4 regions of the Kluyvera sichuanensis genome follow, and region 3 is predicted to be linked to each of the others. Evidence: predicted binding sites of a transcription regulator. Region 3 holds the regulator's gene; each other region holds the start of a gene.

Region 1 (8,016 bases), 970 kb from region 3:
ATTCTTCAGTCATTTGATGCAAAGGCGTACACCAACAACAAACAGGTAAATATGCTATGGAAGGTTGGCAGCTCTGTTGTTTCGCAGCAATCTGATGGAATTGCTGATTACAAAGGACTCGCTCGAATAGCCGCCAGCTATGCAGGACAAAACACAGAAGGTGATGTCACGTTTAATGTTGACCCCAAAGCACCTAACTAATTAATTCGCCCGGTTCGCCGGGCTTTTTTTTACCCAGGCCCTGATAGCTATATCCCACCCACCCTAAGATTACCCTAAGCCTTCCAATGAGCAGTGACGCTCCAAGCGCACACCAGTGTGTTTACCAACTCAAGCCTTGTTGTACGGGATTTCGAGACAAGTACGCGCGCATGGGCGCGCACGTGAAGATTTTCTTACGGTCACCACGCGAGCGGAAGAAGTTTTGTGCGCGCGAAGGTTTTTCCGACATCACTACACGAGGCGAGGGAGTTTCGTGACCAGTACGCGCGCGAAGATTTTAATTACCTCACTATGCGAGCTGGGAAGGTTTTAGCGGAGTCACTACGCGAGGTGGGAAGATTTATCGGTGATCACTACGCGAGGGAAAGCGACTTTATGCAACAGTACGCGCGCGCGCGGTTGACCGGCTGATAAGTCAGTCGATTAAAGATTAATCGTACACCGCTGAGGTCGCAGAATGGCGGAGAGACCCGCTGTATGGAATTTCGCGACAAGTACGAGGCAGGATAATGGGAAGAAAGATTTTTTAGATATCATTGTATGGGTGGAATATTTTTCTAACGTAGTTACGTTAGAGGAAACGGAGCAAGGTTTTTCGAACATCAATACGTAACGAAGATTTTTCCACCATCACAACACAAGAGGAACGTTGGGAAGATTTATCTGACATCACCTTATATTGGAATTTTCGGACATCATAGAGCAAAGGAAGAGGGGTTTTCGGAGTCCATAAAAAGGACGACAAGCCCTGTAATTGGATCGAGGTTTCCACACTGGTATCCAGTAAAATACGCATATTATTTCGTATTCAATTTTTCACAGCAGCGCGCAGGAGTGTTAATCAGTGAGAAGCAGAACGCGCAACTACACGGAGGATTTGCCCCGCATAGGTCTGCCATTTCTGGCAAATATGCGCCGCCGCTTGGAGAGCGCCGCACCCGGCACACAGCTTTATACTCAGACCGAGTCTGGAACCCTCTATACCTTCCTGCAGGCTGGTGGGTATGCGGTAACCATCAACGGCGTAACGCGTGCTATCGGTATCACCACCACGCAGGCGGGCTACGGAGTGCGGCAATGGTACGTTTGCCCTCACTGCGGCACCAGGGCGGCCAAGCTGTATATCGGAAAGAAAGACATCGCCTGCAGGAAATGCTGGAAGCTTCACTATGCCAGCCAGAGTGAGGATCAATTAACCCGAATGCGCAGGGATATTCGCCGCCAGCGTTACGCAATTTGGGGAAATACCGAACTGACTCGTAACTTGGCAAATCACTCACATCTATTCCCGAAGCCTAAAGGAATGCGCTGGGAGATTTTTAATAAACGTCTCGCCCGGCTAGTACAGGCTGAGGCTGCCTATTGGAAAGCGTTCTCTCCCGTTGTGGAGCGGATCACCAGTCGTGTATACCGCAAGGCAGGAGTTTAGGGGGATACGCAGGTATAACCGCGCCAGCCAGTGAAGTATCTCCTGGCGGGCATTATAATGCTGCGTACCACCAGCAGGGAGATAATCCATGACGCCACGTGAAATAGAGTTGCTGACCATTGCTAAGCTTGAACATGACGGCCACCAGCTCGAACCGCTGGAGCTGCGAGAGTTGAAGCGACATTTGGCAGAGGGTACGGCCTTATCCAGGCGGTACCGCGAAATGATGACCGGCCCTGCTTACCAATGGAATAAACCATCGCCGCGTCGTGTGAGATGATCGGCACCATATCAGCACCAGGCAAGTACCATGCTGGTGGATTCCACCCTAACCATTCTCTCTGAATAGCAGTTTTTAAGCGTCGTGTTGGTTCACGGCCTCTTTATGTTGGTTCAAATACTGGACGTGTTGGTTCACTTTTTGTGAATAATTCATTTAAAAACAACAGTCTTTACAAATCGAACCGACTGAACCAACTGAACTAACGCTTTTTAAGTACACATGGAAGAGTTTCCATAGCTTGGGCCTGTTCACGTTAAAAAATAGCGCCTTCGGTATGCTCACTGGCATGATGAGTCAAACTTAATGGTGTCTGTGTGTCAGAGAAGAGCATTATCCAACTAGTTCCCAATAAATGGGTATCCGAAGAGCTATTGATGGCAATCACGGGGCTAACTAAACATGCCATCAAATCTGCCCGGGAGAAGTCCTGGATGGAAGGGCGCGAGTATCGGCATTACTCCGGTGATTGCCAGCCTAAGGAAAACTCCCCTATCCTCTACAACCGCCATGAGGTCGATAACTGGGTTGAGCGCCAGAAGCCCGCAATACCACGAACAAAACGCTCGGACGGATAACCGGGTTTCACTGGCATTGTGTTGATCATGGATTTTATTCAAGGTCGTTGCGAGTTTCCCGAATTCGATGTGATGCCAAAACGCAGAATCTCTATTATTACGCCAGTTTCTTTAGTTTCTGGAGAAAGCGAGACGTTCTCTTCCCCATAAACCTAGGAAACTGGCGTAATAGAAAAAGTGCTTACGCCAGAAACCTAGGAAACTGGGGAATGCGCCGGCATTGCGATAACCCGGAACAAATCTGCGTGAAAAACTCATCAAAAAAGTGGTGATAAAAACATTTGGGGGCATTAAAGGGGGCACGTTGTGAAATTGAATGGTTGATTATCAATTTAAAACAGTGTGTTACCTGTTTATATCGAATCCTGCAGGGCACCATTTTCCTGAAATCCTCCCCTACATTCTTCCCCTGGCAAGAGTGCGAATCTGCTCACATAATGTTCACTGTTCGTTTGTCGAAACCAAAATACGTCAATTATACTGTATGAAATTACAGTATGTTAACGGAGGCAGCATGGACTACGAGATTAAGCAGGTTAAGCAACGTAAAATTGCCGGTTTTCATATGGTTGGCCCATGGGAGCAGACGGTCAAACAGGGTTTTGAGCAGCTGATGATGTGGGTGGATGGTCAGCAAATCCCTGCTCAGGAGTGGCTTGCCGTCTATTACGACAACCCGGATGAAGTGCCTGCCGAGAAGCTGCGCTGTGATACCGTGGTGTCGGTGGCCGATGATTTCGTTATCCCTGCCAACAGCGAAGGGGTGATGCTGGCGGAAGTGGCGGGCGGGCTGTATGCCGTCGCGCAGGCTCGCGTTATCAACCACGACTTCGCCACGCCCTGGTATCAGTTCTTTGATAGCGTCATGAAGGACGAAACCCATCAGTGGGCACCAAAGCCCTGCTTTGAGATTTACCACAATAACGGGGCGGAAGAGGGCTACTGGGATATCGATATGTTTATCGCGGTAGAGCCGAAGGCCTGACCTGAAAACGCCAGAGCGTAAAGTCCGGCTCTGGCGTGGTCATCTGCTGGGCTACTGCCCTGTATCGCGGATGATTAATGCAATGCTTTTGCAATTGCGCTGAACATCAGCGAGGCTTCCAGCGGCTGGGCGTTGAACGACGGTTCTGCCTGCGGCCAGGTTGACCACTGGACGATCACCAGATTTTCCGCGCGGTTGACCATGATCATCTGGCCATAAATCCCCAGCGCCCACATGGATCCTTTCAGCGAATCCTGCGGCGCTGGCACCACGTTTTTGGCGTTGGCAGGCACTTCGTTATTCCACCACTGATAACCATAAAGCCCCTGCGGATGCGCCACGGAGACAGAATTTTTCGCCTTGTTCCAGTCGGCCGACTGAGTAACCCAGTTCTCCGGCAGAATCTGCTTGCCGTTCGGCAGGCGGCCGTTGTTTAGCACGAACTCGCCGAAGCGGCCCCAATCTTCCAGGGTGGCATTAAAGCCGTGTGCGCCAACATCATGTTGGTTTTTGCTGTAGGCGTGCCACACGCCATCGCTCGCCATGCCGTACGGCTGCCAGATGCTTTGCTCAATGTAGGCAGCAAGCGTCATGCCCGTCGCGCGCTCCAGCACGTCGCCCAGCAGCCAGGCGCCGCCGGAGGAGTAAGACCAGACTTCACCCGCCGGATGGGCGCGTTTCAGGCCTGAGACCAGCGTGCGGACGCAGTCATAGGTACCCGAGTGTGCTTCACACTGCGTGAGCCTGGCGAAATCAGACTGCGGATTCGCGTAATCTTCATTCCATGCCACGCCGGAGGTGTGCTGAATCAGCTGTTTTAGCGTCACGCCGTCCCAGGCGGTGCCCTTCAGATCGGGTTCATACTGCGTAACCAGATCGTCCATCGAGTGGATTTTTCCCTCTTTTAACGCCACGCCTACCAGCGTAGACACCACCGATTTCCCTACCGACCGGGAGGTCCAGAGCGTGGTGTCGGTGTTGCCTGCCCCCAGGTATTTCCAGGCAATTTTACCGTCTTTTAGTACCAGCATGCCGCTGACGTTCTGGCGTTTAAGGTAGTCCTGAAGCGTCCACTGTTTGCCGTTGATCTGATAGCTCGCCTGCGTCAGCGGTTTTTCCGCCGTCACTAACGGCACGGATTTCCCGTGATGGAAAACATCGCCTTGATAGTTGCGGTAGTCGTTACGAAAACCGATAACGCGCTCGGCCTGATCCCAGGTCAGCATGGTTTTGGTATCGGGCAGGGTGGTATCAAAAGGGGCCGGGCAGGCGGTGAGCTCCGTGCCTTCACAGGCCGCCATGGCGGGAGAAGAGAGAAGTGCTCCAGCGACCAGGCTTGCCAGCAGACAGGACTTTGCAGGTAAGGATTTATGTTTATTATTCATAGCATTCTCGATTTTAGTTATACCCATAGACACGTTGTCCCGGCGGGGTGACGGGATGGGTGCAGTATAAAAATCGCCGCACTATAATAAAAAACGCGTAATGGGGGAAAAACCCCCACATGCACTGCAAAAGGAGCCAGCGTGCCGTCACTGTCTTACTCATTTTCTCAGCTTGAAGCCTTCACCGCCGTTGCAGAGCACGGCAGCCTGATGAAGGCCGCGATGAAGCTGGAAAAAGATCGCACTACGCTTCGCGATCTTATCGATCTGCTGGAAGATGGTCTTGGCTACCCGCTGTTTGTCCGTCAGGGGCGAGCGCTGCAACTGACGGCTGAAGGCGAACAGCTTCATCGCCAGGCGCACCTGTTGATGCGTCAGGCCAGGGCGTTCGAACAGTTTGCCCGTCAGGTGCCATCAACGGAGGTGCAGGAGCTGGGCGTTGCCTACGATCCCTTTACGCCGCGCCGTTTTTTGCAGGCGTTAATTACCCAGATGGCGAAGCGGGGGATCCGTCTGAGCCTAAGATGCACCTCACGCGCTGAAGGTGAAAAAGCGCTGGCGAGCGGGCAGGCCGATCTGGGCTTCTTTCAGGCCAACAACCACAGCGTCGGCAGCGATATGGAGTGGCGCGCGCTCGGTGCTATCGACATGGATTTTTACGCCGCAGAGTCGCTGTTTGTCGATGTCGTGCGCCCTTGTTCACTGCTTGATCTCTCTTTAACGCCGCAGGTGGTGATGCACTCTGCAAGCGATGTACCCATGGCGCGGCGGCTGCAAATCTCCGGCAATATCATTGTGGCCAACGAGCTTGAGATGCTGCGCAGCCTGATGGAGGCAGGGTGCGGATGGGGATTTTTACCGACCCATTTTGAGGCGGCGCGCTGGAAACATGTTTCCGCGATTCCCACGGTGGTGGGTAATGAAGGTATTAGCCAGACTATGGTGACCATCTGGCGACCGGGTAGCGAAAAGCGGATGTTAATTGATGACACGCTCACCCGCCTGTCTGCGCTGTGGCGGGAGGTGAGTAGGCGCGCGGATTAAATCCGCCGTCTGTCCGCCGCAATGACCAGACCAATGCCGGAAAGGGTGATAACAATCGCCAACAGCATGCGCATATCAATGGCTTCGCCCATAAAGATCAGCCCGCCCAGTGCGGCCAGGCAGGGGACGCTGAGTTGCAGCGTACTGGCAGTGGTGGGGCTGAGCTGAGGTAATAGCGAATACCAGAGCAGATAGGCCCCGCCGGACATCAGCGCCCCGGAGAGCACTGCCAGCATCAGCCCCACGGCATCCGCATGGACGTGAAAACCACTGAGCAGCAACACCGCCAGCGCCATCGGAACCGCCAGAATGAAATTCCCGGTGGTGGCCGCTGCCGCATTCTGTACCCTCTTGCCGGTAATGCAGTAAACGGCCCACGCCGCGCCGGACAGGATCATCAACAGTGATGCGCTGCCAGAAGGATGCCCCGCACCGGGCAGCAGCAGCAGCGCCAGCCCACCCATCGCCCCCAGCATACCGAGACTTTTCAGCGCGGTCAGGCGCTCGCCGCGCATCAGCCCCCATCCGGTCATCACGCACTGTACGGTGCCGAACAGCAGCAGCGCCCCGGCGGCGGTGGTTAACGACAGATAGGCCAGTGAGAAGGCAAATACATAGGTTGCCAGCAGCGCGGCATTAAGCCAGTTAAACTCCGGCTTGCGACGAAGCCCCGGTAGCTGCAGCAGCAGAAAAAGCGCTATTGCTCCGCTCAGCAGGCGCATGCTGCTAAACGATACCGCATCCATATGCAGCCCCTTTAACGCCAGTCGACAAAGCAGAGAGTTGGCGGCAAAGGCGATCATAGCCAGGATAATTTTGAGCAGCACGGAAGAGTCCTCTGAGGGCGATGGAATAATTATGCATGAAGCCACACGGTGGCGGCATATTGTTTTGTGCGCTGGCCCGATAACAACAGCATGAAATTTTTGTGGTTATTCCCCGTTGCTACTACTGATTGATACTTGATCACATCTTGATAATGAGTATAGTTCTCGATCTCATTTTTATTCATTGTTGTTATCCGGCTGGCTCAGTAATCGGTGAGAGCATTTCACAGGGTGATTCTGGGGCGTGAGAAGCGAGAAACCCGTTGGGACCGACAATGGATTTTTTATTCGATACCAAGGGATGCTCTCATGAAAACAAAACTCTCCGTGCTGGCACTGGCGATAAGCACCGTGCTGCCTGCGGCCTATGCCGCAACCTCTGAAGATGCCACAACCGGGAAAAATCAGCCTGAAACGATGGTGGTTCAGGGCGTTGACGGCAGCGATTTCAAAGCCGGTGGTGAAGATCTGGTGCCCGCTTACCTTGATGGACAAATTGCCCACGGTGGTCGCCTGGGCATGCTCGGTGAGCAGAAGGCGATGGACGTGCCGTTCAACGTTATCGGCTACACCTCGAAGCTGGTGCAGGATCAACAGGCTAAAACCATTGCTGACGTGGTCAAAAACGACGCGGGCGTTCAGGCGGTGCAGGGCTACGGTAACTTTGCGGAAACCTACCGTATTCGTGGTTTTAAGCTCGATGGCGATGATATGACCATGGGCGGTCTTTCCGGCGTGGTGCCGCGTCAGGTGATGGACACCCAGATGCTGGAGCGCATCGAAGTCTTTAAAGGGGCGAACGCGCTGGTTAACGGCGCGGCAAGCTCCGGCGTGGGTGGGATGATTAACCTTGAGCCTAAACGCGCTGAAGATATCCCAACCACGCGCGTCGGCGTGGACTACACCTCTGACTCCCAGGTGGGCGGCTCGCTGGATGTTGGGCGTCGTTTCGGCGATGACAACCAGTTTGGCGCGCGCGTGAACGTGTTGCACCGCGAAGGGGAAGGGCGTATCGACAACGACAAGCGTCGCACCACCCTGGCGTCGCTGGGCCTCGACTATCGCGGTGACCGCCTGCGCTCCTCGCTGGATTTTGGCTATCAGAAAAAGACCTTCCACGGCGGTGAGATGGGCGTGGGCGTCGCCAATATTGCCGAAATTCCAGCGGTGCCGGACGCCACCAAAAGCTACGCGCAGAAGTGGGGCTATAGCGACATCGAAAACGAATTCGGCATGGTTAAAACCGAGTATGACCTGACCGATAAC
Region 2 (8,016 bases), 120 kb from region 3:
AGCGTTTTCAGGTCGATGGAGCCTGCCGCACGCCATTGCTGAATGCCGAGCCAGATAAGGTACGCCGCCCCCGCCCACTTCAGCACCTCAAAGGCCAGCAGGGAGCGCGAGAAGAGGGTACCCAGGCCTACGCCAACCAGCACGATGTGAATCGCCAGGCCGGTTTGCAGCCCGGCAATCGATGCCGCCGCGCCGCGATAGCCGTGGTTAATAGAGGTGGTCATGGTATTGATCGCCCCTGAGCCCGGCGAAAGGCTAAGAATTATGGATGTGAGCAGGTAGGCGAACCACCATTCGAAGGTCATGAGAAACTCCCTGGTTATCTGTTTTTATGCCACAATACGCTATTGTCCTGACGTTGTGTCAGGCGTCACAAAAAAATGATTTTCAGCGGTTAGCAGGGGTGGAAGCCCGATGTTTCAACAGCAAAAGGATTGGAATACAAGAGAAAACGCGTTTGCTGCCTTTACGACCGGCCCGCTGATGGATTTCTGGCGAGGGCGGAAGGAAGCGGAGTTTATCGGCGTTGACGGCATTCCAGTACGGTTTGTTCGGTTCAGTTCACCGGCGCACGACAGCGTGATCGTGGTCTGCCCTGGGCGAATTGAGAGCTACGTGAAGTATGCCGAGCTGGCGTACGACCTGTTCCATAGCGGCTTTGATGTGCTGATTATCGACCATCGCGGTCAGGGGCGCTCCGGGCGTATGTTGTCTGACTCCCATCGCGGCCACGTGGCGAAATTTAGCGACTACGTTGACGATCTTGCCGCCTTCTGGCAACAGCAGGTACTGCCGGGACACTGGCGGCAGCGATTTATTCTCGCTCACTCGATGGGCGGCGCCATCGCCACGCAGTTTTTGCAGCGTCATCCGCAAGGCTGTGATGCCATCGCGCTTTGTGCACCGATGTTTGGGATTATTATGCGCCTGCCGGAATGGGTAGTAAGGCCGCTTCTCGACTGGGCTGAGGGCCATCAGCGTCTTCGGGAAGGGTATGCAATGGGAACGGGCCGATGGCACGCGCTGCCGTTTGGCATTAATGTACTGACCCATAGTCGCGAACGCTATCGGCGTAACGTTCGTTTTTATGCCGATGAACCCCGGTTGCGCGTGGGAGGCCCCACATATCACTGGGTCAGAGAAGGTATCCTGGCAGGGGAGCAAATCCTCGCCGGTGCCGCAAAAGAGACGTTCCCCGTTCTGCTGATTCAGGCAGAGGAGGAACGCGTCGTTGATAATCGCATGCACGATCGTTATTGCGAAATTCGCGCCGAAGCGGGCCACCCTTGTGATGGCGGTAAGCCGCTTGTCATACAGGGCGCCTATCATGAGATCCTTTTTGAAAAGGACGCTATGCGCTCAGTCGCACTCACTGCCATCGTCGATTTTTTCCGTCGACATTGTTAATTCGGCGCCAGCGGCGCACTGTTTAGAGGTTAAATTCGAATATGTACCAGGTTGTTGCGTCTGACTTAGATGGCACCTTACTCTCCCCCGACCACCACTTAACGCCGTACGCGAAAGAGACGCTAAAGCTGCTCACCGAGCGCGGCCTGAACTTCGTCTTTGCGACCGGACGTCATTACATCGACGTAGGCCAGATTCGCGATAATCTGGGGATCAAATCCTACATGATCACCTCCAACGGCGCGCGCGTGCACGATGCCGATGGGAAACAGGTTTTCGCTCATAACCTCGATCGTGATATCGCCGCCGATCTCTTCGGCATCGTGAATGACAACCCGGATATCGTCACCAACGTTTACCGTGAAGACGAATGGTTTATGAACCGTCATCGCCCGGAAGAGATGCGTTTCTTCAAGGAAGCGGTATTTAACTACACCCTGTATGAGCCGGGTATGCTGGAGCCGGAAGGGGTCAGCAAGGTGTTCTTCACCTGCAACGATCACGAAACGCTGCTGCCTTTGGAGCAGGCGATTAACGCGCGCTGGGGCGATCGCGTCAACGTCAGCTTCTCTACGCTCACCTGTCTGGAAGTGATGGCGGGCGGCGTGTCGAAAGGCCATGCGCTGGAAGCGGTGGCGAAAGCGATGGGCTATACCCTTAAAGATTGCATCGCGTTTGGCGATGGCATGAATGACGCCGAAATGCTGTCGATGGCAGGTAAAGGCTGCATCATGGCAGGCGCGCATCAGCGTCTGAAAGATCTGCATCCGGAGCTTGAAGTGATCGGCTCGAACGCCGATGACGCGGTACCGCACTTCTTGCGCGACATGTACCTGCGTTAATTATCAACAACCGACTAGTTATTGGTCAGTTGTCAACCGGTAACTCCGCTACAATGAATGCTCATCTTCCTATGAGACATTCATTGTGGCGCTCCTGATTATTACCACCATCCTGTGGGCTTTCTCTTTTAGCTTCTACGGCGAGTACCTTGCCGGACACGTCGACAGTTACTTTGCGGTGCTGGTGCGCGTGGGCCTGGCGGCGCTGGTCTTCCTGCCGTTTCTTCGCACCCGTGGGCACAGCCTGAAAACCGTTGGCCTGTATATGCTGGTGGGCGCAATGCAGCTTGGCATCATGTATATGCTGAGCTTCCATGCTTATCTCTACCTGACCGTCTCCGAGTTGCTGCTGTTTACCGTCCTCACGCCGCTCTACATCACGCTGATTTACGACCTGATGAGCGGACGCCGCCTGCGCTGGAGCTACGCGTTTAGTGCGCTGCTGGCGGTGATTGGCGCAGGGATTATTCGTTACGACCACATCACTAACCATTTCTGGACCGGGCTTATCCTGGTGCAGCTCTCCAATATCGTCTTTGCCATCGGTATGGTGGGCTATAAGCGTCTGATGGAGACCCGGCCAATGCCGCAGCATAACGCCTTTGCCTGGTTCTATCTCGGGGCGTTTCTGGTCGCGACGGTGGCCTGGATGCTGCTCGGCAACGCGCAGAAAATGCCGCAGACTCTGCCGCAGTGGGGGATTTTGGTATTTCTTGGTGTGGTGGCTTCGGGGATTGGCTACTTCATGTGGAACTACGGTGCTACGCAGGTGGATGCGGGCACCTTAGGCATTATGAACAATATGCATGTGCCCGCGGGGCTGCTGGTGAACCTGGCAATCTGGCATCAACAGCCCCACTGGCCGAGCTTCCTTACAGGGGCTGCGGTGATACTGGCCTCACTGTGGGTGCATCGCCATTGGGTCGCTCCGCGTTCTTCACGAACGGCAGATGATCGCAAGCGTGATTCCGCGCTGAGCGAATAAACGCATCCATCACCGGCTGACGCTGCTCGCCATCGCGCACGGCGGCGTACAGGCGGCTCCACAATCCTTCGCCCAGGGTTTTGGTCACAATCAGACCCTGGCGCTCAAAACTCTCCACCACCCAGTGCGGCAGAGCGGCAATGCCCATCCGCGCGGCGACCATCTGCACCAGCAGCAGCGTGTTATCAACGCTTTTCAACTGTGGGCTGACGCCAGCAGGCTGCAGGAAATGACGCCAGACATCCAGACGCTGGCGCTGAACCGGATAAATCAACAATGTTTCTGCCGCCAAATCTTCTGGCGTGATGCGTGCTTTGGTCGCCAGCGGGTGATCCGGCGACAGTACCAGGCGCACTTCAAAATCAAACATCGGCGAGTAGTGCAGGCCGCTGCGCGGCAGGATGTCTGAGGTAAGCACCAGATCCAACTCGCCCTGCTGTAGAGCAGGCTGCGGGTCAAAGGTGACACCAGACTTAAAGTCCATCTCAACCTGCGGCCACTGCTTGCGGAAATTTTCCAGCGCGGGCGTCAGCCACTGAATACAGCTATGGCATTCGATGGCGATACGCAGCGTGGCCTGCTGAGGTTCATGACAGGCCTGCAGCGCCTGTGTGATTTGCGGCAGCACCTGGTTTGCCAGCTGCAGCAAAATCTCCCCCTGTGGGGTAAAGCGCAGCGGCTGGCTTTTACGTACGAATAGCCGAAAGCCAAGGCGCTGTTCCAGATCGCTGAACTGGTGAGACAGGGCGGATTGGGTCTGGTGCAGCGTCGCCGCGGCGGCCGCCAGAGAACCACTGTTCCGCAACGCCTGGAGCGTTTTCAGATGTTTAATTTCGATCATGAAAGTCCTTCACTTCGGCATGAACAATTTGCGCTTGAGGAATATACAGTACCTGTCGATTATGGATGTGTAAACATCTGGACGGCTAAAATCCTTCGTCTTTTAAATTTATGGTGCGTTGGCTGCGTTTATTCACCCCAGTCACTTACTTAAGTAAGCTCCCGGGGATTCATAAACTTGCCGCCTTCCCTAAATTGAAAATCCAAAGGATTTAAACACTTAAGAGAGGCATATGATGACTATTCAAAACCACACCCTCGGTTTCCCCCGCGTTGGCCTGCGTCGCGAGCTGAAAAAAGCGCAAGAGAGCTATTGGGCGGGTAACGCCTCCCGTGAAGAACTGCTGGCCGTTGGCCGCGAACTGCGCGCCCGTCATTGGGAGCAGCAGAAGCAAGCGGGTATCGACCTGCTGCCGGTGGGCGACTTCGCCTGGTACGATCACGTGTTGACCACCAGCCTGCTGCTGGGCAACGTCCCGGCTCGCCATCAGAACAAAGATGGCTCCGTCGATATCGACACCTTATTCCGTATTGGCCGTGGCCGCGCACCGACCGGTGAACCTGCGGCGGCGGCAGAAATGACCAAATGGTTTAATACCAACTATCACTACATGGTGCCTGAATTCACTAAAGGCCAGCAGTTCAAGCTGACCTGGACCCAGCTGCTGGACGAAGTTGACGAAGCGCTGGCGCTTGGCCACAACGTGAAGCCTGTCCTGCTGGGGCCGGTTACCTATCTGTGGCTGGGCAAAGTGAAGGGTGAGCAGTTTGACCGCCTGACCCTGCTAAACGACATCCTGCCGGTGTATCAGCAGGTGCTGGCTGAACTGGCGAAGCGCGGTATTGAGTGGGTGCAGATTGATGAACCTGCGCTGGTGCTGGAACTGCCGCAGGCATGGTTAAACGCATTTAAACCGGCCTATGATGCGCTGCAGGGGCAGGTGAAACTGCTGCTCACCACCTATTTCGAGGGCGTGACGCCGAATCTGGAAACCATTACTACGCTGCCGGTACAAGGGCTACACGTTGACCTGGTGCACGGTAAAGATGATGTTGAAGCCCTGCATCAGCGCCTGCCCGCTGACTGGCTGCTCTCCGCTGGCCTGGTTAACGGCCGCAACGTCTGGCGCGCCGACCTTACTGAAAAATATGCGCAGATTAAAGCGCTGGTGGGTAAACGTGACCTCTGGGTCGCCTCTTCCTGCTCGCTGCTGCACAGTCCTATCGATCTGAGCGTCGAAACCCGCCTGGACGCAGAAGTGAAGAGCTGGTTTGCCTTCGCCTTACAAAAATGTGGTGAGCTGGCGCTGCTTCGTGATGCGCTGAACACCGGCAACACGGCGGCACTGGTCGAGTGGAGCGCGCCGATTCAGGCTCGCCGTCACTCAACCCGCGTGCACAATGCGGCAGTGGAACAGCGTCTGGCGGCGATTACCGCCAAAGACAGCCAGCGTGCTAGTGCTTACCCGGTACGCGCTGAAGCGCAGCGTTCTCGCTTTAATCTTCCGGCCTGGCCGACCACAACGATCGGCTCTTTCCCGCAAACCACCGAGATTCGCGGCCTGCGTCTGGATTTCAAAAAGGGGAATCTGGACGCGAATAACTACCGCACCGGCATTGCCGAACACATTAAGCAGGCGATCGTCGAACAGGAGCGTCTGGGGCTCGATGTGCTGGTGCACGGTGAAGCCGAGCGTAACGATATGGTGGAATACTTCGGTGAACACCTCGATGGTTTCGTCTTTACCCAGAACGGCTGGGTGCAGAGCTACGGTTCTCGCTGCGTGAAGCCGCCCGTTGTCATCGGCGATGTGAGCCGACCGGAAGCGATCACCGTGGAGTGGGCGAAGTATGCCCAGTCTCTGACCGACAAACCGGTGAAAGGGATGCTGACCGGTCCGGTCACGATTCTTTGCTGGTCCTTCCCGCGTGAAGACGTGACCCGTGAAACCATCGCTAAGCAGATTGCGCTGGCGCTGCGTGATGAAGTGGCGGATCTGGAAGCGGCCGGTATTGGTATCATCCAGATCGATGAGCCAGCACTGCGTGAAGGTCTACCGCTGCGCCGTAGCGATTGGGCCGCCTACCTGGAGTGGGGCGTGGAAGCCTTCCGTATTAACGCCGCGGTGGCGCAGGATGATACCCAAATCCACACCCACATGTGTTACTGCGAGTTCAACGACATCATGGATTCCATTGCGGCACTGGATGCGGATGTGATCACTATCGAAACCTCCCGTTCCGATATGGAGCTGCTGGAGTCGTTCGAAGAGTTCGACTACCCGAATGAAATCGGGCCGGGCGTCTATGACATTCACTCGCCGAACGTACCAAGCGTGGAGTGGATTGAGGCTCTGCTGAAGAAAGCCGAGCAGCGCATTCCGGCGGAGCGCCTGTGGGTTAACCCGGACTGTGGTCTGAAAACGCGTGGCTGGCCAGAAACCCGTGCTGCACTGGCGAACATGGTCAAAGCGGCGCAGAACCTGCGTCAGGCTTAAAAAATCAAACGGAGGCTAACGCCTCCGTTTTCCTTTACTAAGGGAACTAGCCTTTTTTCCCGCCGTACTGCGCAAACCACGCCAGCATACGCTGCCAGCCATCTTTCGCTGACTCTTCATGATAGCTCGGGCGGTAATCGGCGTTGAACGCATGACCGGCTTCCGGGTAAACCACGATCTCGGCATTTGCATTGGCCGCTCGTAGCGCGTGGCGCATCGTTTCAACCGACTCCAGCGGAATCCCCGTGTCCTGGCCACCGTACAGACCTAGCACCGGGGCGCTAAGATCGACCGCGATGTCGACCGGGTTTTTCGGCATCTTCAGCGTTTTGTCACCCACCAGACGGCCATACCAGGCAACGGCGGCTTTGAGCTGCGGGTTATGTGCGGCGTATAGCCAGGTAATGCGGCCACCCCAGCAAAAGCCCGTCATCAATAAACGGCTGGCATCACCGCCGTTACGTGCCGCCCAGTTGGCGACGTGATCGAGGTCGGCCAGCACCTGCGCGTCGGGGACTTTTGACACCAGGCCGCTAAACAGCGAGGGGACATCGTCATAATCGTTCGGGTCGCCCTGACGGAAGTAGAGCTCTGGTGCGACAGCCAGATAGCCCTCTAACGCCAGACGACGACAAATATCGCGGATGTGTTCGTGGACACCAAAAATCTCCTGCACTACGATGATTACCGGCAGCGGCGCATCGCTATGCTTAGGGCGAGCGTAGTACGCTGGCAGCGTATCACCCTGTGAAGGAATAGAGGTTTCTCCCGCTGAGATAGCCTCTTCGGGCGTATGAACGGTGGTTGAGGCGTGAGGTGAAGCCGCAGGGGCAAATCCAGGTTGTCTGTTGGTTGTCATGGCATTCTCCGTACCCTTTTAATGAACTCATAGCCAAATCACATTGCCTGAATGCGGCGTATTTTTGGTCAGCAGGGAGTAACAATAACTTGTTAATGTGATGTGAATCACTAATTGCGTGGAATTTAATGTAATATTTTTAATTCTTAGTGATTGTGGTCACGAAAAGATGTTGTGGTCTTCTATAAAGTACATTTTTGCTTCTTCTGACAAAACTGAACCACAGAGGAGTTCTTTATGTCCAAGTCTGATGTTTTTCATCTCGGCCTCACCAAAAGCGACCTTCAAGGGGCTACACTCGCTATCGTCCCAGGTGACCCGGAACGTGTGGAAAAGATCGCCGCGCTAATGGAAAAGCCGGTAAAACTGGCATCTCACCGTGAATTTACCTCCTGGCGTGCCGAACTTGATGGCAAGTCAGTGATCGTTTGCTCTACCGGTATCGGTGGTCCATCCACCTCTATCGCCGTGGAAGAACTGGCCCAACTGGGTATCCGCACCTTCCTGCGCGTAGGCACCACCGGCGCCATTCAGCCGCATATCAACGTCGGTGACGTTCTGGTGACCACCGCTTCCGTCCGTCTG
Region 3 (8,016 bases):
ACCCGCATCGCCGCTGTACTAAGAGGAAGAAGAAAAATGGAGTGGAGTCTTAGGTCGAATAAGCTGCTCGCTTACCATCGACTCATGCGTACGGACAAACCGATTGGCGCGCTATTGCTGCTGTGGCCGACGCTGTGGGCGCTGTGGGTGGCTTCCCCAGGCGTGCCACCGCTGTGGATCCTGGCGGTGTTTGTTGCCGGCGTCTGGCTGATGCGCGCCGCGGGCTGCGTGGTGAATGACTATGCGGATCGCAAATTTGACGGCCACGTAAAGCGCACCGCTAATCGGCCGCTGCCGAGCGGGGCGGTGACGGAGAAAGAGGCCCGTACGCTGTTTATCGTGCTGGTGCTGCTCTCCTTCATACTGGTGCTGACCCTCAACACCATGACAATCCTACTGTCGATTGCCGCGCTGGCATTGGCGTGGGTTTACCCGTTTATGAAGCGCTATACCCATTTGCCGCAGGTAGTGCTAGGCGCGGCGTTCGGCTGGTCTATCCCGATGGCCTTTTCCGCCGTCAGCGAAACGCTGCCGCTGAGCTGCTGGCTGATGCTGCTGGCTAACATCCTGTGGGCGGTAGCCTACGATACGCAGTACGCGATGGTTGACCGCGACGACGATGTGAAAATCGGCATTAAATCGACGGCGATTCTATTCGGCGATAACGACCGCCTGATTATCGGTATTCTGCAGGCGTGCGTGCTGGGGCTGATGGCGCTTATCGGCTGGCTGAACGGTCTGCATTGGGAGTTTTACTGGTCAATTCTGATTGCTGGCGCGCTGTTTGTTTACCAGCAGAAGCTGATTCGCCACCGCGAACGTGGGCCATGCTTCCAGGCGTTTCTGAATAATAACTACGTGGGGCTGGTGCTGTTTATTGGCCTGGCGATGAGTTACTGGCAGATCTGATACAGGTATTGCCGAAACGCCTTATCCGGCCTACAAACCGTTGCCCGACCCGTAGCCCGGCCAAGCGAAGCGCAGCCGGGATTGGCTCGGAGCCTACAAAATCAACGGATAAAAAAATCCCCGGTCTCAGCCAGGGATTTTTGTTTTTACTGCGCCGCCTCTTCCTGCGTCACGCTCTCAATCGTCAAGCGCACGTCCGAGGTAATCAGGTTTGCCATCATCTGGTACACCTTCATCGTCTCTTCCGGCTCGGCGTCGCCGCTGTCGCTGATATAGCCTTCATCGCGCAGGGTTAACACCAGAGAAGAGAACACCGCTTTATCGAAGAACTCCGGCGAGTTGATACCGTGCAGCACCGAGAGACGCTGCGCCAGCGTCCGGCTCTCTTTCTCCAGCGTACTGCGGTTCATCGACGGGTTGCCGCTCAGCAGCCAGAAGGTGATCGCATAACGCTGCAGCGTTTCGCGCGCGCCGGCAGCCAGCAGCTGCAGGGTGCGGGAGTGGGAAGCGTTGATACGCAGCTCGCCGTTGTGCTCGGCAAGCATCTCCTGACGAACCATCTCCGCAATCAGCGTATCGATAACCGCTGGCAGCTCCGCGCGATCCCAGCGCAGGAACAGCTCGGCTTTCAGCATCGGATACAGCGTATCGATAATGCTCAGCACCTGCTCGCGGGAAATCTGGCGATGCTGGGTCATAATCGACGCCAGCAGCGACGGCATGATCAGCATATGCGCGATGTTGTTGCGGTAGTAGGTCATCAGCACCGCCTGCTCGCGCGGCAGAATGATGATGTCACCGATGGTGTCCTTCTCAACTTCGAACTTGTTCATCTGCAGCGCGTGATCGATAAGCTCGCTGGCAGAAGAGGTTGGTGCCGTTGCATCAGGCGCATACGGTGCGTTACGCAGCAGCGCCAGATAGCAATCGAGCTGCTGAGTCAGCTGCTCGCGCGTCAGTGAACGCTGACGAGAAGCCAGCAGCGCGGTACAGCACAGGTTCATGGCGTTCGCCGCGCCTGCGTTGTTGATACGCACCATCAGCTCAGCCGCCATCTTGTTGACGGTCGGCGTCAGCCAGGCAGGACGCACGGCTTCGATCGGGTCGATAGACTCGCGCCACTCCGGCACATGGTGGTTCAGGTAGGTCATCAGCGGCATCGGTTCGCCGAAGTTGACGTAGCCCTGGCCTAGATTACGCAGCTTGCTCAAGCCGCGCAGCATCTGCGGCAGGCTCTCTTTCTCTTTGGTCGCGCCGCGCAGCTCTTTCGCGTAGGTGCCCACTTCCATCACGTGTTCGTAGCCGATGTAAATCGGCACTAACGTGATAGGGCGGGAACCGCCGCGCAGCATCGCCTGAATGGTCATCGACAGGGTGCCGGTTTTCGGATCCAGCAGACGACCGGTACGGGAACGCCCGCCTTCCACAAAGTACTCCACGGAGTAACCGCGGCTGAACAGCTCGCCGAGGTATTCGCGGAACACGGTGGAATAGAGCTTGTTACCCTTAAAGGTACGGCGAATAAAGAAGGCGCCCAGGCGACGGAAAATCGGGCCTGCTGGCCAGAAGTTCAGGTTGATACCGGCGGCGATATGCGGCGGCACCAGCCCCTGGTGATAGAGCACGTAAGAGAGCAGCAGGTAGTCCATGTGGCTGCGGTGACACGGCACATAGACAATTTCATGCCCGTCGTGCGCCAGCTGGCGTACGCGCTCGGCGTTGTGAACGTTAATGCCCTGGTACAAACGGTTCCAGGTGAAGCTGAGGATACGGTCGGTCAGACGAATCATCTCGTAGGAGAAGTTCGCCGCGATCTCTTCCATCAGCGCAATGGCGTTCTGCTGCGCTTTCTCGTGGGAAATTTTCTTGCTGCGCGCTTCGTCCTCCACCGCTTTGGCGATTGCTTTTGACGCCAGCAGCTTCTTGAACAGGTCATGACGAGCAGGAAGACGCGGGCCGACCGCCGCCAGACGCTGACGAGCAAAGTGCATACGCGCGACGCGAGCCAGTTTCTGAGCGATAGTTTTATCGGTACCGTGTTCGTCAGCCATGCGGCGCAGAGAGACGGAAGGCGAGAAGCGGACAAAGCTGTCGCGGCCAAGCCAGGAGACAGCAAAGAACTTCTGGAAGCCGTTCAGCATACGCAGCGGCGGGTTAACCTCGCCTTTTTCGCGTCCTGGGGAGCGACCAAACATCACCGATACCGGCACCATTTGCACATCCAGGTCAGGATTGCTGCGGTGCAAGTCGAGATAGTCGTGGAACAGTTTGATCGACTCTTCTTTCGGCGTGTAGTAGGTGAACACGCGCGGGCCGCCGTGGATAAAGACGTAGCGCGGCAGCAGCGTACCGTCGATCTCAAGCGGTTCAAGCGGGTCGGGTAAATCGTGCGCCAGGCACTGAGCGCGCAGCGTCAGCAAGTCAGCCTTAGAGTTATAAGGCAGGACGTACATAATAGGACGCGACGTATCAAGCCCCAATTCCTGGGCAGGTTGTGCCGGAATAGACTTGCTCTTTACCAGAACACTTAATGGTAAATTCAGTAATTTGTAGTAAATTCGTGGCCAGCCGGACATAAACGATGTAAAGCCTCTGGTTAATCATGCAAATGCGCGGCAAGAATATCAGAAAGTCCGTAAAATTTCTGTTCTACCGCCTCATAACAAGCATTGTCATTGACGTAAAAACGAAAAAGGTTCTTGAGATGGCCAATAATACCACTGGGATTACCCGAATCATCAAAGCTGCGGGCTATTCCTGGAAAGGATTCCGCGCGGCGTGGATCAATGAAGCGGCGTTCCGCCAGGAAGGGGTTGCCTCTGTTATCGCGATTATTATCGCCTGCTGGCTGGATGTCGATGCCATCACCCGTGTCCTGCTCATCGGGTCCGTCCTTTTGGTGATGATAGTGGAAATTCTCAATAGTGCACTGGAAGCAGTCGTTGACCGTATCGGCTCAGATTATCACGAGCTCTCCGGCCGGGCGAAAGACATGGGGTCGGCGGCGGTTCTGCTGTCTATTTTCGTGGCGGTGTTCACCTGGGCGACGCTGCTGTGGTCTCATTTTCACTAAAGTCGTGAAAACTGCCTGATTTCGTGAGTTTTATGGTTCCAAAATAGGCAGTAGCTGTATATACTCACAGCATAACTGTATATACACCCAGGGGGCGGAATGAAAGCGTTAACGACCAGGCAGCAAGAGGTGTTTGATCTCATTCGGGATCACATCAGCCAGACGGGCATGCCGCCAACGCGTGCGGAAATTGCTCAGCGCTTGGGGTTCCGTTCCCCAAACGCAGCTGAAGAGCATCTGAAAGCGCTGGCGCGTAAAGGCGTCCTTGAGATTGTTTCAGGCGCTTCTCGCGGTATCCGCCTGCTGGTAGAAGAAGAAGAGGGCCTGCCGCTGGTAGGCCGCGTCGCGGCGGGCGAACCGCTGCTGGCGCAGCAGCACATCGAAGGTCACTACCAGGTTGACCCGTCCCTGTTTAAGCCGAGCGCGGATTTCCTGCTGCGCGTCAGCGGTATGTCGATGAAAGACATCGGTATTATGGATGGCGACCTGCTCGCCGTGCATAAAACCCAGGACGTGCGTAACGGCCAGGTTGTGGTCGCACGTATCGACGAAGAGGTGACGGTAAAACGCCTGAAAAAACAGGGTAACGTCGTCGAACTGCTGCCGGAAAACAGCGAATTTAAGCCTATCGTGGTCGATCTGCGTCAGCAGAACTTCTCCATCGAAGGGCTGGCCGTTGGCGTTATCCGCAACGGCGAGTGGCTGTAACTCTCCCCCCATTCTAATGGCTGCGATACTTCCGCTATCGCAGCCTTTTTTCGTTCTGGTCAAAACTCATGCCGCTACTTACTCACGCCGATAAGGCGCTGTGGCGCCTTGCGCTGCCGATGATCTTCTCCAACATTACCGTGCCGTTGCTGGGGCTGGTCGACACCGCTGTTATCGGCCATCTCGATAGCCCCGTCTATCTGGGCGGCGTAGCCATTGGCGCCACGGCAACCAGCTTCCTGTTTATGCTGCTGCTGTTTTTGCGCATGAGTACCACCGGGCTCACGGCGCAGGCGTTTGGCGCGAAGAACCCGCAGGCGCTGGCCCGCGCGCTGGTGCAGCCGCTTATGCTGGCGCTGGGCGCCGGGCTGCTGATCATTCTTTTCAAAACGCCGCTGATTAACCTGGCGCTCTCCATCGTTGGCGGCAGCGGCGAAGTGCTGGAGCAGGCGCGGCGCTTCCTCGATATCCGCTGGCTCAGTGCCCCCGCATCGCTGGCGAACCTGGTGCTGCTCGGCTGGCTGCTGGGCGTGCAGTACGCCCGTGCGCCGGTCGTGCTGCTGGTGGTGGGGAACGTGCTGAATATCGTGCTCGACCTGTGGCTGGTGATGGGACTGCACATGAACGTGCAGGGCGCGGCGCTGGCAACGGCGATTGCCGAATACGCCACGCTGCTGGTGGGGCTGGGGATGGCGCGCAAGGTGCTGGTGATGCGCGGGATCTCGTGGGCGATGCTGAAAACGGCCTGGCAGGGCGATTTTCGCCGCCTGCTGGCGCTCAATCGCGACATCATGCTGCGCTCGCTGCTGCTCCAGCTCTGCTTCGGCGCGGTGACCGTCTTCGGTGCCCGCCTTGGCAGCGAAGTGGTGGCGGTGAACGCGGTGCTGATGACCATGCTGACCTTCACCGCCTACGCGCTGGACGGTTTTGCCTACGCGGTGGAAGCCCACTCCGGGCAGGCCTATGGCGCGCGCGACGGCAGCAAGTTGCTGGAGGTCTGGCGCGCAGCATGCCGCCAGGCGGGCGTCGTGGCGCTGGCGTTTGCGCTGATTTACGCCCTTCTGGGTGAACATATTGTGGCGCTGCTGACGTCGCTGCCTGAGCTACAGCAGCTTGCCGACCGTTATGTGCTCTGGCAGGCGGTGCTGCCGGTGATTGGCGTGTGGTGCTATCTGCTGGACGGAATGTTTATCGGCGCCACTCGCGGCGCGGAGATGCGTAACAGCATGGCGGTGGCTGCCGCCGGGTTTGCGCTCACCATGCTGGCGCTGCCGCTGCTTGGCAACCACGGACTGTGGCTGGCGCTCGCCGTATTCCTTGCACTGCGCGGGCTATCGCTGGCCTTTATCTGGCGTCGCCACTGGAAAAACAACAGCTGGTTTGCCTGACAAAATGGTTAAAGATTCCGAATAATGAAATGACCTCAGAATGACTGACTACAATTAACCTCACGCTTAGCGAAAAAGATGCCTTTCCTGAAGCATCGGTTTTGCTATTCACTCACTGACGATCGAGGATTCGATGATGAATAAAGACGAAGTCGGCGGTAACTGGAAACAGGTTAAAGGTAAAGTGAAAGAGCAATGGGGCAAACTGACCGATGATGATATGACGGTGATCGAAGGCAAACGCGATCAGCTGGTCGGTAAAATTCAGGAACGCTACGGCTACGCGAAAGATCAGGCCGAGAAAGAGGTGGATAGCTGGGACAAACGCCACAACCACCGCTGGTAATAACGTCCTCCTGCCCGTGCGTACAAGGAAGTACGCTCCCCCTGTTTAGCGCCTGCTAGCGGGATTTCTTCTTAATCTGAATGGTATGGTCGTGATGACAGTGTTCGTGCGCGCTGCACGCTTCCACTTCCACGCAGGCCGAACACAGCCCGTGTGCTTCAATCACGTTGTGACGCAGGGCAAAGCCCATTTTGGCCGCCAGTGCATGCATGATGTCTTCCACCCCTTCCGCACACTCTTCCTTCACCACGCCGCAGCGATCGCAGATAAACATGGCGGAGGTGTGGGTTGGCTGATCGAACAGGTGACAGAGCACGTAGCTGTTGGCTGATTCGACCTTATGCACGAAGCCTTGTTCGAGCAAAAACTCCAGCGCGCGATAAACCGTCGGCGGTTTAGCCTGCGGCTCTTTAACGCGCAGCAGGTCGAGCAGGTCGTAGGCGCTAATCGCCCCTTCCTGGAGACTCATCAGACGCAGCACTTCCAGACGTTGCGGAGTCAGGCGCACGCCGCGTTGCGCACACAGCTTTTCAGCCTGCGCTAACAGTTCTTGCGTAGTGGTCTTATCCATTGGCGTCCTCGGGTTACGGGTGAAACAAACCTCTACTTTATCATGTTATGCCGGAAACGCCGAGTTTCCGCAGGTGTGCTATAGGTGTGTTATAGCAGGCGTACTTCACACTCAGGATGAAAAATGATGAAAAGACCCGATTGCATTCGCCATTGGCATGACGTTGAAGGACCCGATGACTCCACTTACCCCGACAGCAATGAGCTTTTTGCCATCGGTGCGCCGCTGGCCCGCGCGCTGGGGTTGCGGCATCTTGGTATACACCACGAGCGTCTCCCGCCAGGTCGCCGCACCTCATACCCGCATGCGGAGAGCGACGAAGAGGAGTTTATCTACGTGCTGGAGGGCTACCCGCAGGCGTGGATCAACGGCTATCTGTGGAAGCTGCAGCCGGGAGATAGCGTCGGCTTTCCTGCCGGAACCGGCGTTTGCCATACCTTTATCAACAACACCTCCGAAGAGGTTCGGCTACTGGTGGTGGGTGAGGCGAACAAAAAACACAACCGCATCTATTACCCGCTGAATGCTTCGTACGCCGTGACGCGCGAGGATCGCTGGGTCGATCACCCGCCGCAGTTTTTCGGCCCTCACGATGGAAAACCTGGGCGAAATTAGCAGCATCTTCTATAAAGATTAGGGTGCTTATTAAAAATAACGATAACCGAAAAAATTTCAGTTAGAGGAGCACGCCGCTTTTTTTCCCGCTATTCACAGCAACAGTTCGTCTCCATCCTGGTGATAACGGATGGAGGGTTGTTTCATTACCGACAATAAGACGAGCAAACTGTGAATAAAAAAGACAAATTTTCGCTAATGGGAGTCGCTGTCTCCTTTTTCGTGGCGGGACAGGCAGGGGCGGCAAATGGCTGGACGGAGGCGCGTAACGACGCGATGGGCGGCACGGGGGTGGCTTCTGCGAATTATGGCAGCGGCGTACTCATCAACCCGGCGCTGCTGGCTAAGGCGAAGCCGGATGATGGTATCACGCTGATTGCGCCGACCATTGGTGCGCAGATTTCCG
Region 4 (8,016 bases), 1.7 Mb from region 3:
AATCCTCAACCATCGAAGTTGACGGTCTGAACAGTGTTTCATCAAATTAATCACCTCCGTGGCGAGATGCAGAAATGAAAAATATAGCTGGCGCAGTGGTTATTTTTATTAGCCTGTTTATGCTTACGGGCTGTATTACCTCTCCCCCTAAACAGGCGGCGAAACCGACGTTATTACCGCGGTCGCAAAGCTACCAGGACCTCACCCATTTACCGTCGCCAAAGGGCAAGCTGTTTGTCTCGGTTTATAATATTCAGGATGAAACTGGGCAGTTTAAACCCTATCCGGCCAGTAACTTCTCAACGTCCGTACCGCAAAGCGCCACCGCCATGCTGGTGTCGGCGTTAAAAGACTCCAACTGGTTTATCCCCCTTGAACGTCAGGGACTGCAAAACCTGCTCAACGAACGCAAAATTATTCGTGCGGCGCAGGAGAACGGCACCGTGGCGGTGAACAACCGCACCCAGCTGCCGTCGCTGGTGGCGGCGAATATCCTGATCGAAGGGTCGATTATCGGCTATGAAAGCAACGTGAAAACGGGCGGGGCAGGGGCGCGCTATTTTGGTATCGGCGCCAGCACGCAGTACCAGCTTGATCAAATCGCGGTGAACCTGCGCGTGGTCAACGTCGGAACCGGGGAGGTGCTTTCATCGGTAAATACCAGCAAAACAATCCTCTCCTATGAGTTCCAGGCGGGGATCTTCCGCTATATCGACTACCAGCGCATTCTGGAGGGTGAAGTAGGCTATACGGTGAATGAACCGGTGATGCTCTGTCTGATGTCGGCGATTGAGACCGGGGTTATCTATCTGGTGAATGACGGGATCACGCGTAACCTGTGGCAACTGCAAAACCCGTCAGACGCTAACGCCCCGGTGCTGGAGAAATATAAGAACATCATTGTGCCCGATATTTCCTGACCGGGCTTGTCCTGTGAGCGCGGTGTTAGCTGCGCTCTGCGGCCGATGCATCGGCATCGCGCCATTCGCCGTTTTTCAGGTCATCCAGCGTATAGCTGCCCATCGCATAGCGAATCAACCGCAGCGTTGGGTAGCCTACGTGGGCGGTCATCCGGCGCACCTGGCGGTTACGTCCTTCATAGAGCGTGACCTTTAGCCAGGCGGTTGGAATGGCTTTGCGCTCGCGGATCGGCGGATTGCGCGGCCATAACCACTCCGGCGCGTCTACTTGCTCAATACCGGCGGGCAAGGTGGGACCATCGTTCAGCGTCACGCCATTTCGCAGTGCCTCAATAGCCTCCGGCGTCGGTTCACCCTCAACCTGCACGTAGTAAATTTTCCCGGTGCGCTTACCCGGCTGCGTGAGCCTGGCCTGCAGCGCGCCGTCATTGGTTAACACCAGCAGCCCCTCGCTATCCCGGTCGAGACGACCTGCAGCGTAGACATTTTGCACAGGAATATAATCTTTTAGCGTGCTACGTCCTGCTTCGTCAGTAAATTGCGGCAACACATCGTAGGGTTTATTGAACAGAATAACGCGTTTTGGTTGGTTATCTTTACGCGTCCTGGTGGCTTGTCGTGAGCTGAATCGCTCAAGCTGGTTTTTTCTAAATGAAGTCTTAATCATAGTATTTTCAGGCTCTATAGATTCGCGCATTATAGCCTAATAACGAGAGTCTTTCATGGCGACAAACAATCAGGTAGTATTGACAGGCTTATTACAAAACATTAACAAAATGCTCTAACTCTTTGTGTTGCAGGAAGACGGTAAGACAGTGCATCTCCAGGCTATACCTAAACGGGATAAGTGGAGTGGGCGTAGTAGCGGCAAGAACCTGTGGCGTAAAGGATGACGAGCACACCAGAAGCGCTCGAAGGAGAGGTGAATGGAAAGCAAAGTAGTTGTTCCGGCGGAAGGTCAAAAAATCACCCTGAAAGACGGCAAGCTGAATGTGCCACACAATCCGATTATCCCATTTATTGAAGGCGACGGTATCGGTGTTGATGTCACCCCAGCAATGCTGAAAGTGGTTGATGCCGCTGTTGAGAAAGCCTACAAAGGCGAGCGTAAAATTTCCTGGATGGAAATTTACACCGGGGAAAAATCCACCCAACTTTATGGCCAGGACGTATGGCTGCCAGCAGAAACGCTGGATCTTATCCGCGACTACCGTGTTGCTATCAAAGGCCCTCTGACTACGCCAGTTGGCGGCGGCATCCGTTCTCTGAACGTTGCGCTGCGTCAGGAGCTCGACCTGTACGTGTGTCTGCGTCCGGTTCGCTACTATCAGGGCACCCCAAGCCCGGTTAAACACCCAGAACTGACTGATATGGTCATCTTCCGTGAAAACTCTGAAGACATCTACGCGGGTATCGAATGGAAAGCTGACTCGGCTGACGCTGAGAAAGTGATTAAATTCCTGCGCGAAGAGATGGGCGTGAAGAAAATTCGCTTCCCTGAACACTGCGGTATCGGCATCAAGCCGTGCTCCGAAGAAGGGACCAAGCGTCTGGTGCGTGCAGCGATTGAATACGCTATCACCAACGACCGCGATTCTCTGACCCTGGTTCACAAGGGTAACATCATGAAGTTCACCGAAGGCGCGTTCAAAGACTGGGGTTACCAGCTGATTCGCGAAGAATTCGGCGGCGAACTGATCGACGGCGGCCCGTGGCAGAAAATCAAGAACCCGAACACCGGCAAAGAGATCATCATTAAAGATGTGATCGCCGATGCGTTCCTGCAGCAGATCCTGCTGCGTCCGGCTGAATACGACGTGATCGCCTGTATGAACCTGAACGGTGACTACATCTCCGATGCGCTGGCAGCTCAGGTTGGCGGTATCGGTATTGCTCCGGGCGCGAACATCGGTGACGAATGCGCACTGTTCGAAGCGACCCACGGTACGGCACCGAAGTACGCAGGCCAGGACAAAGTGAACCCAGGTTCTATCATCCTGTCCGCAGAAATGATGCTGCGTCATATGGAATGGTTCGAAGCGGCTGACCTTATTGTTAAAGGTATGGAAGGCGCGATCAACAATAAGACCGTGACCTATGACTTCGAACGTCTGATGGAAGGCGCTAAACTGCTGAAATGTTCAGAGTTTGGTGACGCAATCATCGAAAACATGTAATCCAGTTGCTGGGTTCGTGATAAACGGGAGCCGCTGGGTTCCCGTTTTTTTTGCCTTGTAAAAACGACAATAACGATAAGCGAGGGAAATACTGATGCAAATCAGACAGGCTACACCGCAAGAAGCAGAACGATGCTGGGATATTCGGAATCAGGCTATTCGCGCGGGATGCACATCGAGCTATGACGCGACGGTCATTGATGCATGGACGCCGGACAATATGCCTGAGCAGTATCGCCAGGAGATTGTTAACTATCCGTTTTTTGTGGCGGTGGACGATAGCGATCGACCGGTGGCAACGGGTTATCTCGATCTCACTTCCGGTAGCGTAGAGGCTATTTTTACTCTGCCTGAGTACACCGGAAAGGGATTGGCCGGATCGATTATGAATGCAATAAAAAGAGAAGCCCGCGCCCGTGGATTTCAAACGATTACCTTGTCCTCTACGCCCAATGCGCAAGGGTTTTATGAGACGCAAGGATTTACCGTTGTGAAGGAAAGCGTGCACTTCTCTGCATCGGCGAATGCGCAATTGCGCTGCATCGATATGATGCTGAAACTGTAAGGGCGACGCGAACTTCTCTGGCGCTAACGACGCGTAGCGGGTGTTGTGCCAGAGAAGATAACGGCACCGCGTTATTCACTCACCAGCCAAAACTCCGCCTCGTCGAACATCTCCTGCACCGTGCGACTGATCTGCTCTTTTTCATGCTTGCTGGCATCCGTATTGATGGCCGGCAGCGTCATCATCGGTTTCACCCGAACTTCAGCATCCGGGAAAATGCGGTGCACTCTCTTACTCAATTCGCCGAGAATGATCTCTTTTGCACCAGGCAAACCCTCAAAATTCCTTTTGTCATAAACGAGTTCCACGAACATTTTTAGCCTCTCTTTACTGGGTATAACGACAGTATATATACTGTATGCATAAACAGTGTCAATAGAGTGAGTTCATTATGACGTTTTATTCACCCACCGGCCCAGGCCAAATGGCGGCGCTGCCGCTGTTCGGTGACCTCGTTCCCTGCGGGTTTCCGAGTCCAGCCGTTTTCCCATCTGGTGTTTGTTGTCAATCGATACCATAATTTCAAAAAAAATCCAATAATTCATTATCTTAGTTGACTTTTCTGGCGCGAGACATATTGATTTTTATGTTGACAAGTATCAGAGAATAAGAACAAAACAGATGAAGCTATAACCGGTAAAGGTAATCTATTAATGAGTCGGTACGGCTGGTTGCTGATGCCACTTAAATGTGGTTTGGCTTTGAACAAACATTACTACTTTCGTCTTGGGACCTTTAAGGGGGCCGCTTGGAAAACGGAAAATATCCTACGCCAAGCGTGCTTTTTGAGCTGACATGGCGGGCAGCTATGAGCGAAGAGCGGACGTTGAGGCACCTAATAAATCGTCTCAACTTTCAACTTTTCTGACCCGTAATGTCCTGAGGAGCAAATCGTACAAACTATCCACTGCAGGAGAACCCTGGGAAGTACGGCTTCTGAACAATGAGACTTCCATGGGTTCAAGAGGCCCCAAAAGATGTTCACTGCCAAGAATTTGCAGATGAGGCGGCACGCTGCACTGGGTCAGCACCGCCACAGCCAGGCCACTTTCCACTGCGGTAATCTGCCCTGACAGGCTGGAGCTGTTATACACCACCTTATATCTCCGCCCCTGCAGTGCTAATGCGTTGATAGCACTACGTTTAGCAAGGCTTGTACTTTCATAAACCGCAATGGGTAATGGATCGCGCCGCCAGACCTCAAACTGTGGAGAACCCACCCACACCATCGGTTCATAAAACAGTAACGCGCCTTGGTTGGGATGTTCCCGGGAAACCAGTGCCAAATCGAGATCGCCGGCCTCAACGCGAGGAATTAAAGACGTTGATTGCTCACAGCTCAGTTCGATCTCGACTGACCCAAAGTTAGGGGCAAATCTCTTCAGCGCAGGGGTAAGGTATTTTGCTGCATAGTCATCAGGGACCCCCAGACGAATACGCCCTGTTAACTCCTTACCGTGAAATGCGGCCTGCGTTTCAGCATGAAGGTCGAGCATCCTTCGGGCATATCCCAGCAGTTTTTGACCTTCAGACGTGAGTTGATGTTGACGAGGACCGCGAAGTAATAGCTGACACCCTAATGCAGATTCCAGCTTTTTAAGTTGCATGCTGACCGCAGATTGTGAGCGATGGACTTCAGGTGCCGCAGCCGAAAGCGATCCCGCATCCACTACCGCGACAAAACATTTAAGCCAGTCCATCTGGAGGTCTTGATAATGCACCTTTGAGCCTTGCATTCGGTAATCAAATATTAACATCAATTATTATGCGTTTTTATCGATTCCACAACACTGTCATAGTGGCCCCCTGTTTGCTTTCACTGTTATGAAATTCATGAGGTCCCGGATGACGCATCACCAGCCCGATTTGTCTCAACTTAATCATTCGCTGATATGGGATGGTTTTCGGCAGCTTATCCCGGTTTCACTCTTTGTCGCTATTTTGGGTGCCGCCTTTGGCCTGGCCGCATCGCAGAAAGGAGTGGACCCGACGTCGGCGACAATGATGAGTTTGCTGGTTTTTGCCGGTTATGCTCAATTCGCCACCTTAGAGCTTTGGGCCGATCAGGTTCCTGTATTAACCCTTATTGCCACCGTTTTTGCCATTAATGCCAGGCATCTGTTAATGGGGGCCACTTTATACCCGTGGTTGCGCGCGTTAACACCCGCTAAACGCTACGGGATCATGATGATCGTTTCCGATGCTAACTGGGCCATGTCCATACAGGCATTCAGCAGGGGAAGCGCAGGGCTGGGATTACTCTTTGGTGGCGGTCTTGCGTTATGGCTTTTTTGGGGAGCAGGGACCCTGGCAGGAGTGTATTTCGGGAGCGTTATCCAGGATCCCAAAAGCGTTGGTCTTGATATGGTCATGGGGTGTTTTCTCCTTTCTATGGTGTTCGAAGGGGAAAGAAACCTGAGGATGTTGATTATCTGGGCCGCAGCGGCCAGTGCCTCGCTGATAGCGTATAAATGGTTACCAGAAAATAGTCATGTGATCGCTGGAGCCCTCGCCGGAGGTATTACTGGAATTATAATGAGAGAGAAAAAATGAGTATTGAGACGGTAGGCTCAGGACCTCTTATTATTATTTTGATTATGGCGTTGGTCACCCTCGTTACCCGATGGGGCGGTGTCTGGATTATGTCTTTTGTGCCTTTTAATAACCGAATAAAAGCCTTTATTCAGGGGATGTCAGGCTCCGTTCTCGTGGCGATTTTAGCCCCCGTTGCCCTCACAGGCGACAAAGGCGCTCAGATGGCATTATTGACCACGGCCGTCGTGATGCTGGTTTTTAAAAGACCTTTAATTGCTATCACCCTTGGGATTGTCGTTTCAGCCCTGGTCAGATATTTTTAACCCGTTTTGAGCTAATCCTCCGATACATTTAAGCGAGTGCTATGAGTCTAACGCCACGAACGATCGTTTTAATTCCCGGGTATATGCTGAATGAAATGCTCTGGCGTGAATTTGAAACATACCTGCCGGCAAACTGTATTGTTCATCATGCTTCCGTAACCGAAGGACGAACCCTCCATGATATCGCGCAGCATATGAGTACCTGTCTGCCTGACAAATTTACGTTGATAGGTTTTTCACTGGGAGGGTACATTGCCCGGCAGTTTGCTGCAGATTTTCCGGATCGTGTGGAGTCCCTAGTACTGATTGCCAGTTCGTTACGGGAAGATACGCCATTAGAGGCGGAATCAAAGCGGCAAAGCGTGCAGTCATTGTCACCCGCAACGTTTAAGGGGCTGAGCAGCCATGCTATTGCCCGGTCACTGCACCCCCTAAACGCATCAGATCGGGATATGATTTCAACTATCCAGCAAATGGGACGTTGTCTCGGATTTGAAGCCTTCATTACGCAATCGACCTTAACCCGACAAGGTATTCCTTCAGCAACGATAGGTTGTCCCACTCTGGTTATAGCCAGTGAAGATGACGCCATCCGTTCCATGCAGGAGGCAGAGGAGCTGGTCAATGCCATACCTGATGCATCGTTGAGAACCGTCAAGGATTGCGGTCATATGATCCCGCTCGAATAACCTGAGGCGTTGGCGAGAACCATTACTGAATGGATCTCAGTCAGGTAAATTACTGCAGTGGGTAAGGTCTGCTATTGGCACGGAGCGGACAAGTTACCTGAACTAAAGGTCCGCTGTGAGCGAGAAGCGGACGTGATTGATGTTTGCTGGTGTTTTATTTGGTGCTGCCTAAATTGTGATCGCTCTCTGCACCTTTAAGCATCAGCGTCGTTTCTTCAATGCGCAGGAAGCGTCCTGACTCTTCTGTTTCAGCGAACATATACACTTCCATCACAACCTCTGTTCCGTCGCGCTTAGTGCATTGAACGCGATGTCGGGTGGCATAGAGATTTCTATTTCGGAGTTCGTCAAGCACATCGACCCGCGCGAAAACGCAGATTTCTCGAAGCTTGCGAGCATGATGAGCGAACCCTTCACGGTCCTCCCAGCAATTATTGGTACGCTGGCGATAGTTGGGACTAAAATACCGATCAAGTACCTTTTCCAGTGGTAATTCTTGCTGGTTGATTATTTCGTCCAGAACAGTGTCAATAGTAAAAGCTTGCATGTGTGCTCCTCAGTGAATGTTGAGAGCATTTTACGTTCGCATTGCTGGCCTTGGTACGGTATAAGAGACATTCAATACTCTTTAAGCGCCAAATATGACTGCCCCTCTGATTCCATTATCGCAGGCCTCCTCTGATGAAGAACCCGCTTTATTTGCCGTTATACGCCGGACTGAGGTGATACGGGAAACCCCCCGTCATCACCATGCCCGTGGACAGTTACTTGGAGCTGAAAATGGACTGCTAACAGTTGATGCCGGTG

What was found. Region 3 encodes LexA, which represses DNA repair genes until DNA is damaged. Its sites were predicted from a motif close to TNCTGTATGTACATACAGNA; they were not measured.
Region 1: a site for LexA is predicted at 2,988-3,007, ahead of sbmC (DNA gyrase inhibitor SbmC). Genes of this name have one in related genera too.
Region 2: a site for LexA is predicted at 4,107-4,126, ahead of metR (HTH-type transcriptional regulator MetR). Genes of this name have one in related genera too.
Region 4: a site for LexA is predicted at 4,015-4,034, ahead of AB2B48_RS03170 (DinI-like family protein). Genes of this name have one in related genera too.

What each region holds. Positions count from the first base shown of each region.
Region 1 is NZ_CP162271.1:5,046,780-5,054,795, forward strand. It holds gene AB2B48_RS23970 (hypothetical protein) at 1-201, shown strand, start outside; gene AB2B48_RS23975 (hypothetical protein) at 1,067-1,651, shown strand; gene AB2B48_RS23980 (hypothetical protein) at 1,740-1,931, shown strand; gene xisR (excisionase family protein) at 2,309-2,509, shown strand; gene sbmC (DNA gyrase inhibitor SbmC) at 3,024-3,494, shown strand; gene AB2B48_RS23995 (serine hydrolase domain-containing protein) at 3,569-4,879, opposite strand; gene AB2B48_RS24000 (LysR family transcriptional regulator) at 5,021-5,923, shown strand; gene AB2B48_RS24005 (EamA family transporter) at 5,920-6,750, opposite strand; gene AB2B48_RS24010 (TonB-dependent receptor) at 7,060-8,016, shown strand, end outside.
Region 2 is NZ_CP162271.1:3,950,166-3,958,181, forward strand. It holds gene rhtB (homoserine/homoserine lactone efflux protein) at 1-305, opposite strand, end outside; gene pldB (lysophospholipase L2) at 415-1,407, shown strand; gene yigL (sugar/pyridoxal phosphate phosphatase YigL) at 1,449-2,249, shown strand; gene AB2B48_RS19010 (carboxylate/amino acid/amine transporter) at 2,335-3,234, shown strand; gene metR (HTH-type transcriptional regulator MetR) at 3,122-4,075, opposite strand; gene metE (5-methyltetrahydropteroyltriglutamate--homocysteine S-methyltransferase) at 4,311-6,572, shown strand; gene AB2B48_RS19025 (dienelactone hydrolase family protein) at 6,619-7,431, opposite strand; gene udp (uridine phosphorylase) at 7,669-8,016, shown strand, end outside.
Region 3 is NZ_CP162271.1:4,072,640-4,080,655, forward strand. It holds gene ubiC (chorismate lyase) at 1-22, shown strand, start outside; gene ubiA (4-hydroxybenzoate octaprenyltransferase) at 37-909, shown strand; gene plsB (glycerol-3-phosphate 1-O-acyltransferase PlsB) at 1,056-3,485, opposite strand; gene AB2B48_RS19550 (diacylglycerol kinase) at 3,614-3,982, shown strand; gene lexA (transcriptional repressor LexA) at 4,082-4,690, shown strand; gene dinF (MATE family efflux transporter DinF) at 4,759-6,078, shown strand; gene AB2B48_RS19565 (CsbD family protein) at 6,215-6,424, shown strand; gene zur (zinc uptake transcriptional repressor Zur) at 6,480-6,995, opposite strand; gene AB2B48_RS19575 (cupin domain-containing protein) at 7,122-7,610, shown strand; gene AB2B48_RS19580 (conjugal transfer protein TraF) at 7,782-8,016, shown strand, end outside.
Region 4 is NZ_CP162271.1:650,933-658,948, forward strand. It holds gene csgF (curli production assembly/transport protein CsgF) at 1-50, shown strand, start outside; gene csgG (curli production assembly/transport protein CsgG) at 75-920, shown strand; gene rluE (23S rRNA pseudouridine(2457) synthase RluE) at 946-1,617, opposite strand; gene icd (NADP-dependent isocitrate dehydrogenase) at 1,847-3,097, shown strand; gene AB2B48_RS03165 (GNAT family N-acetyltransferase) at 3,192-3,662, shown strand; gene AB2B48_RS03170 (DinI-like family protein) at 3,734-3,976, opposite strand; gene AB2B48_RS03175 (LysR family transcriptional regulator) at 4,511-5,362, opposite strand; gene AB2B48_RS03180 (AzlC family ABC transporter permease) at 5,508-6,215, shown strand; gene AB2B48_RS03185 (AzlD family protein) at 6,212-6,520, shown strand; gene AB2B48_RS03190 (alpha/beta fold hydrolase) at 6,562-7,209, shown strand; gene AB2B48_RS03195 (nuclear transport factor 2 family protein) at 7,364-7,756, opposite strand.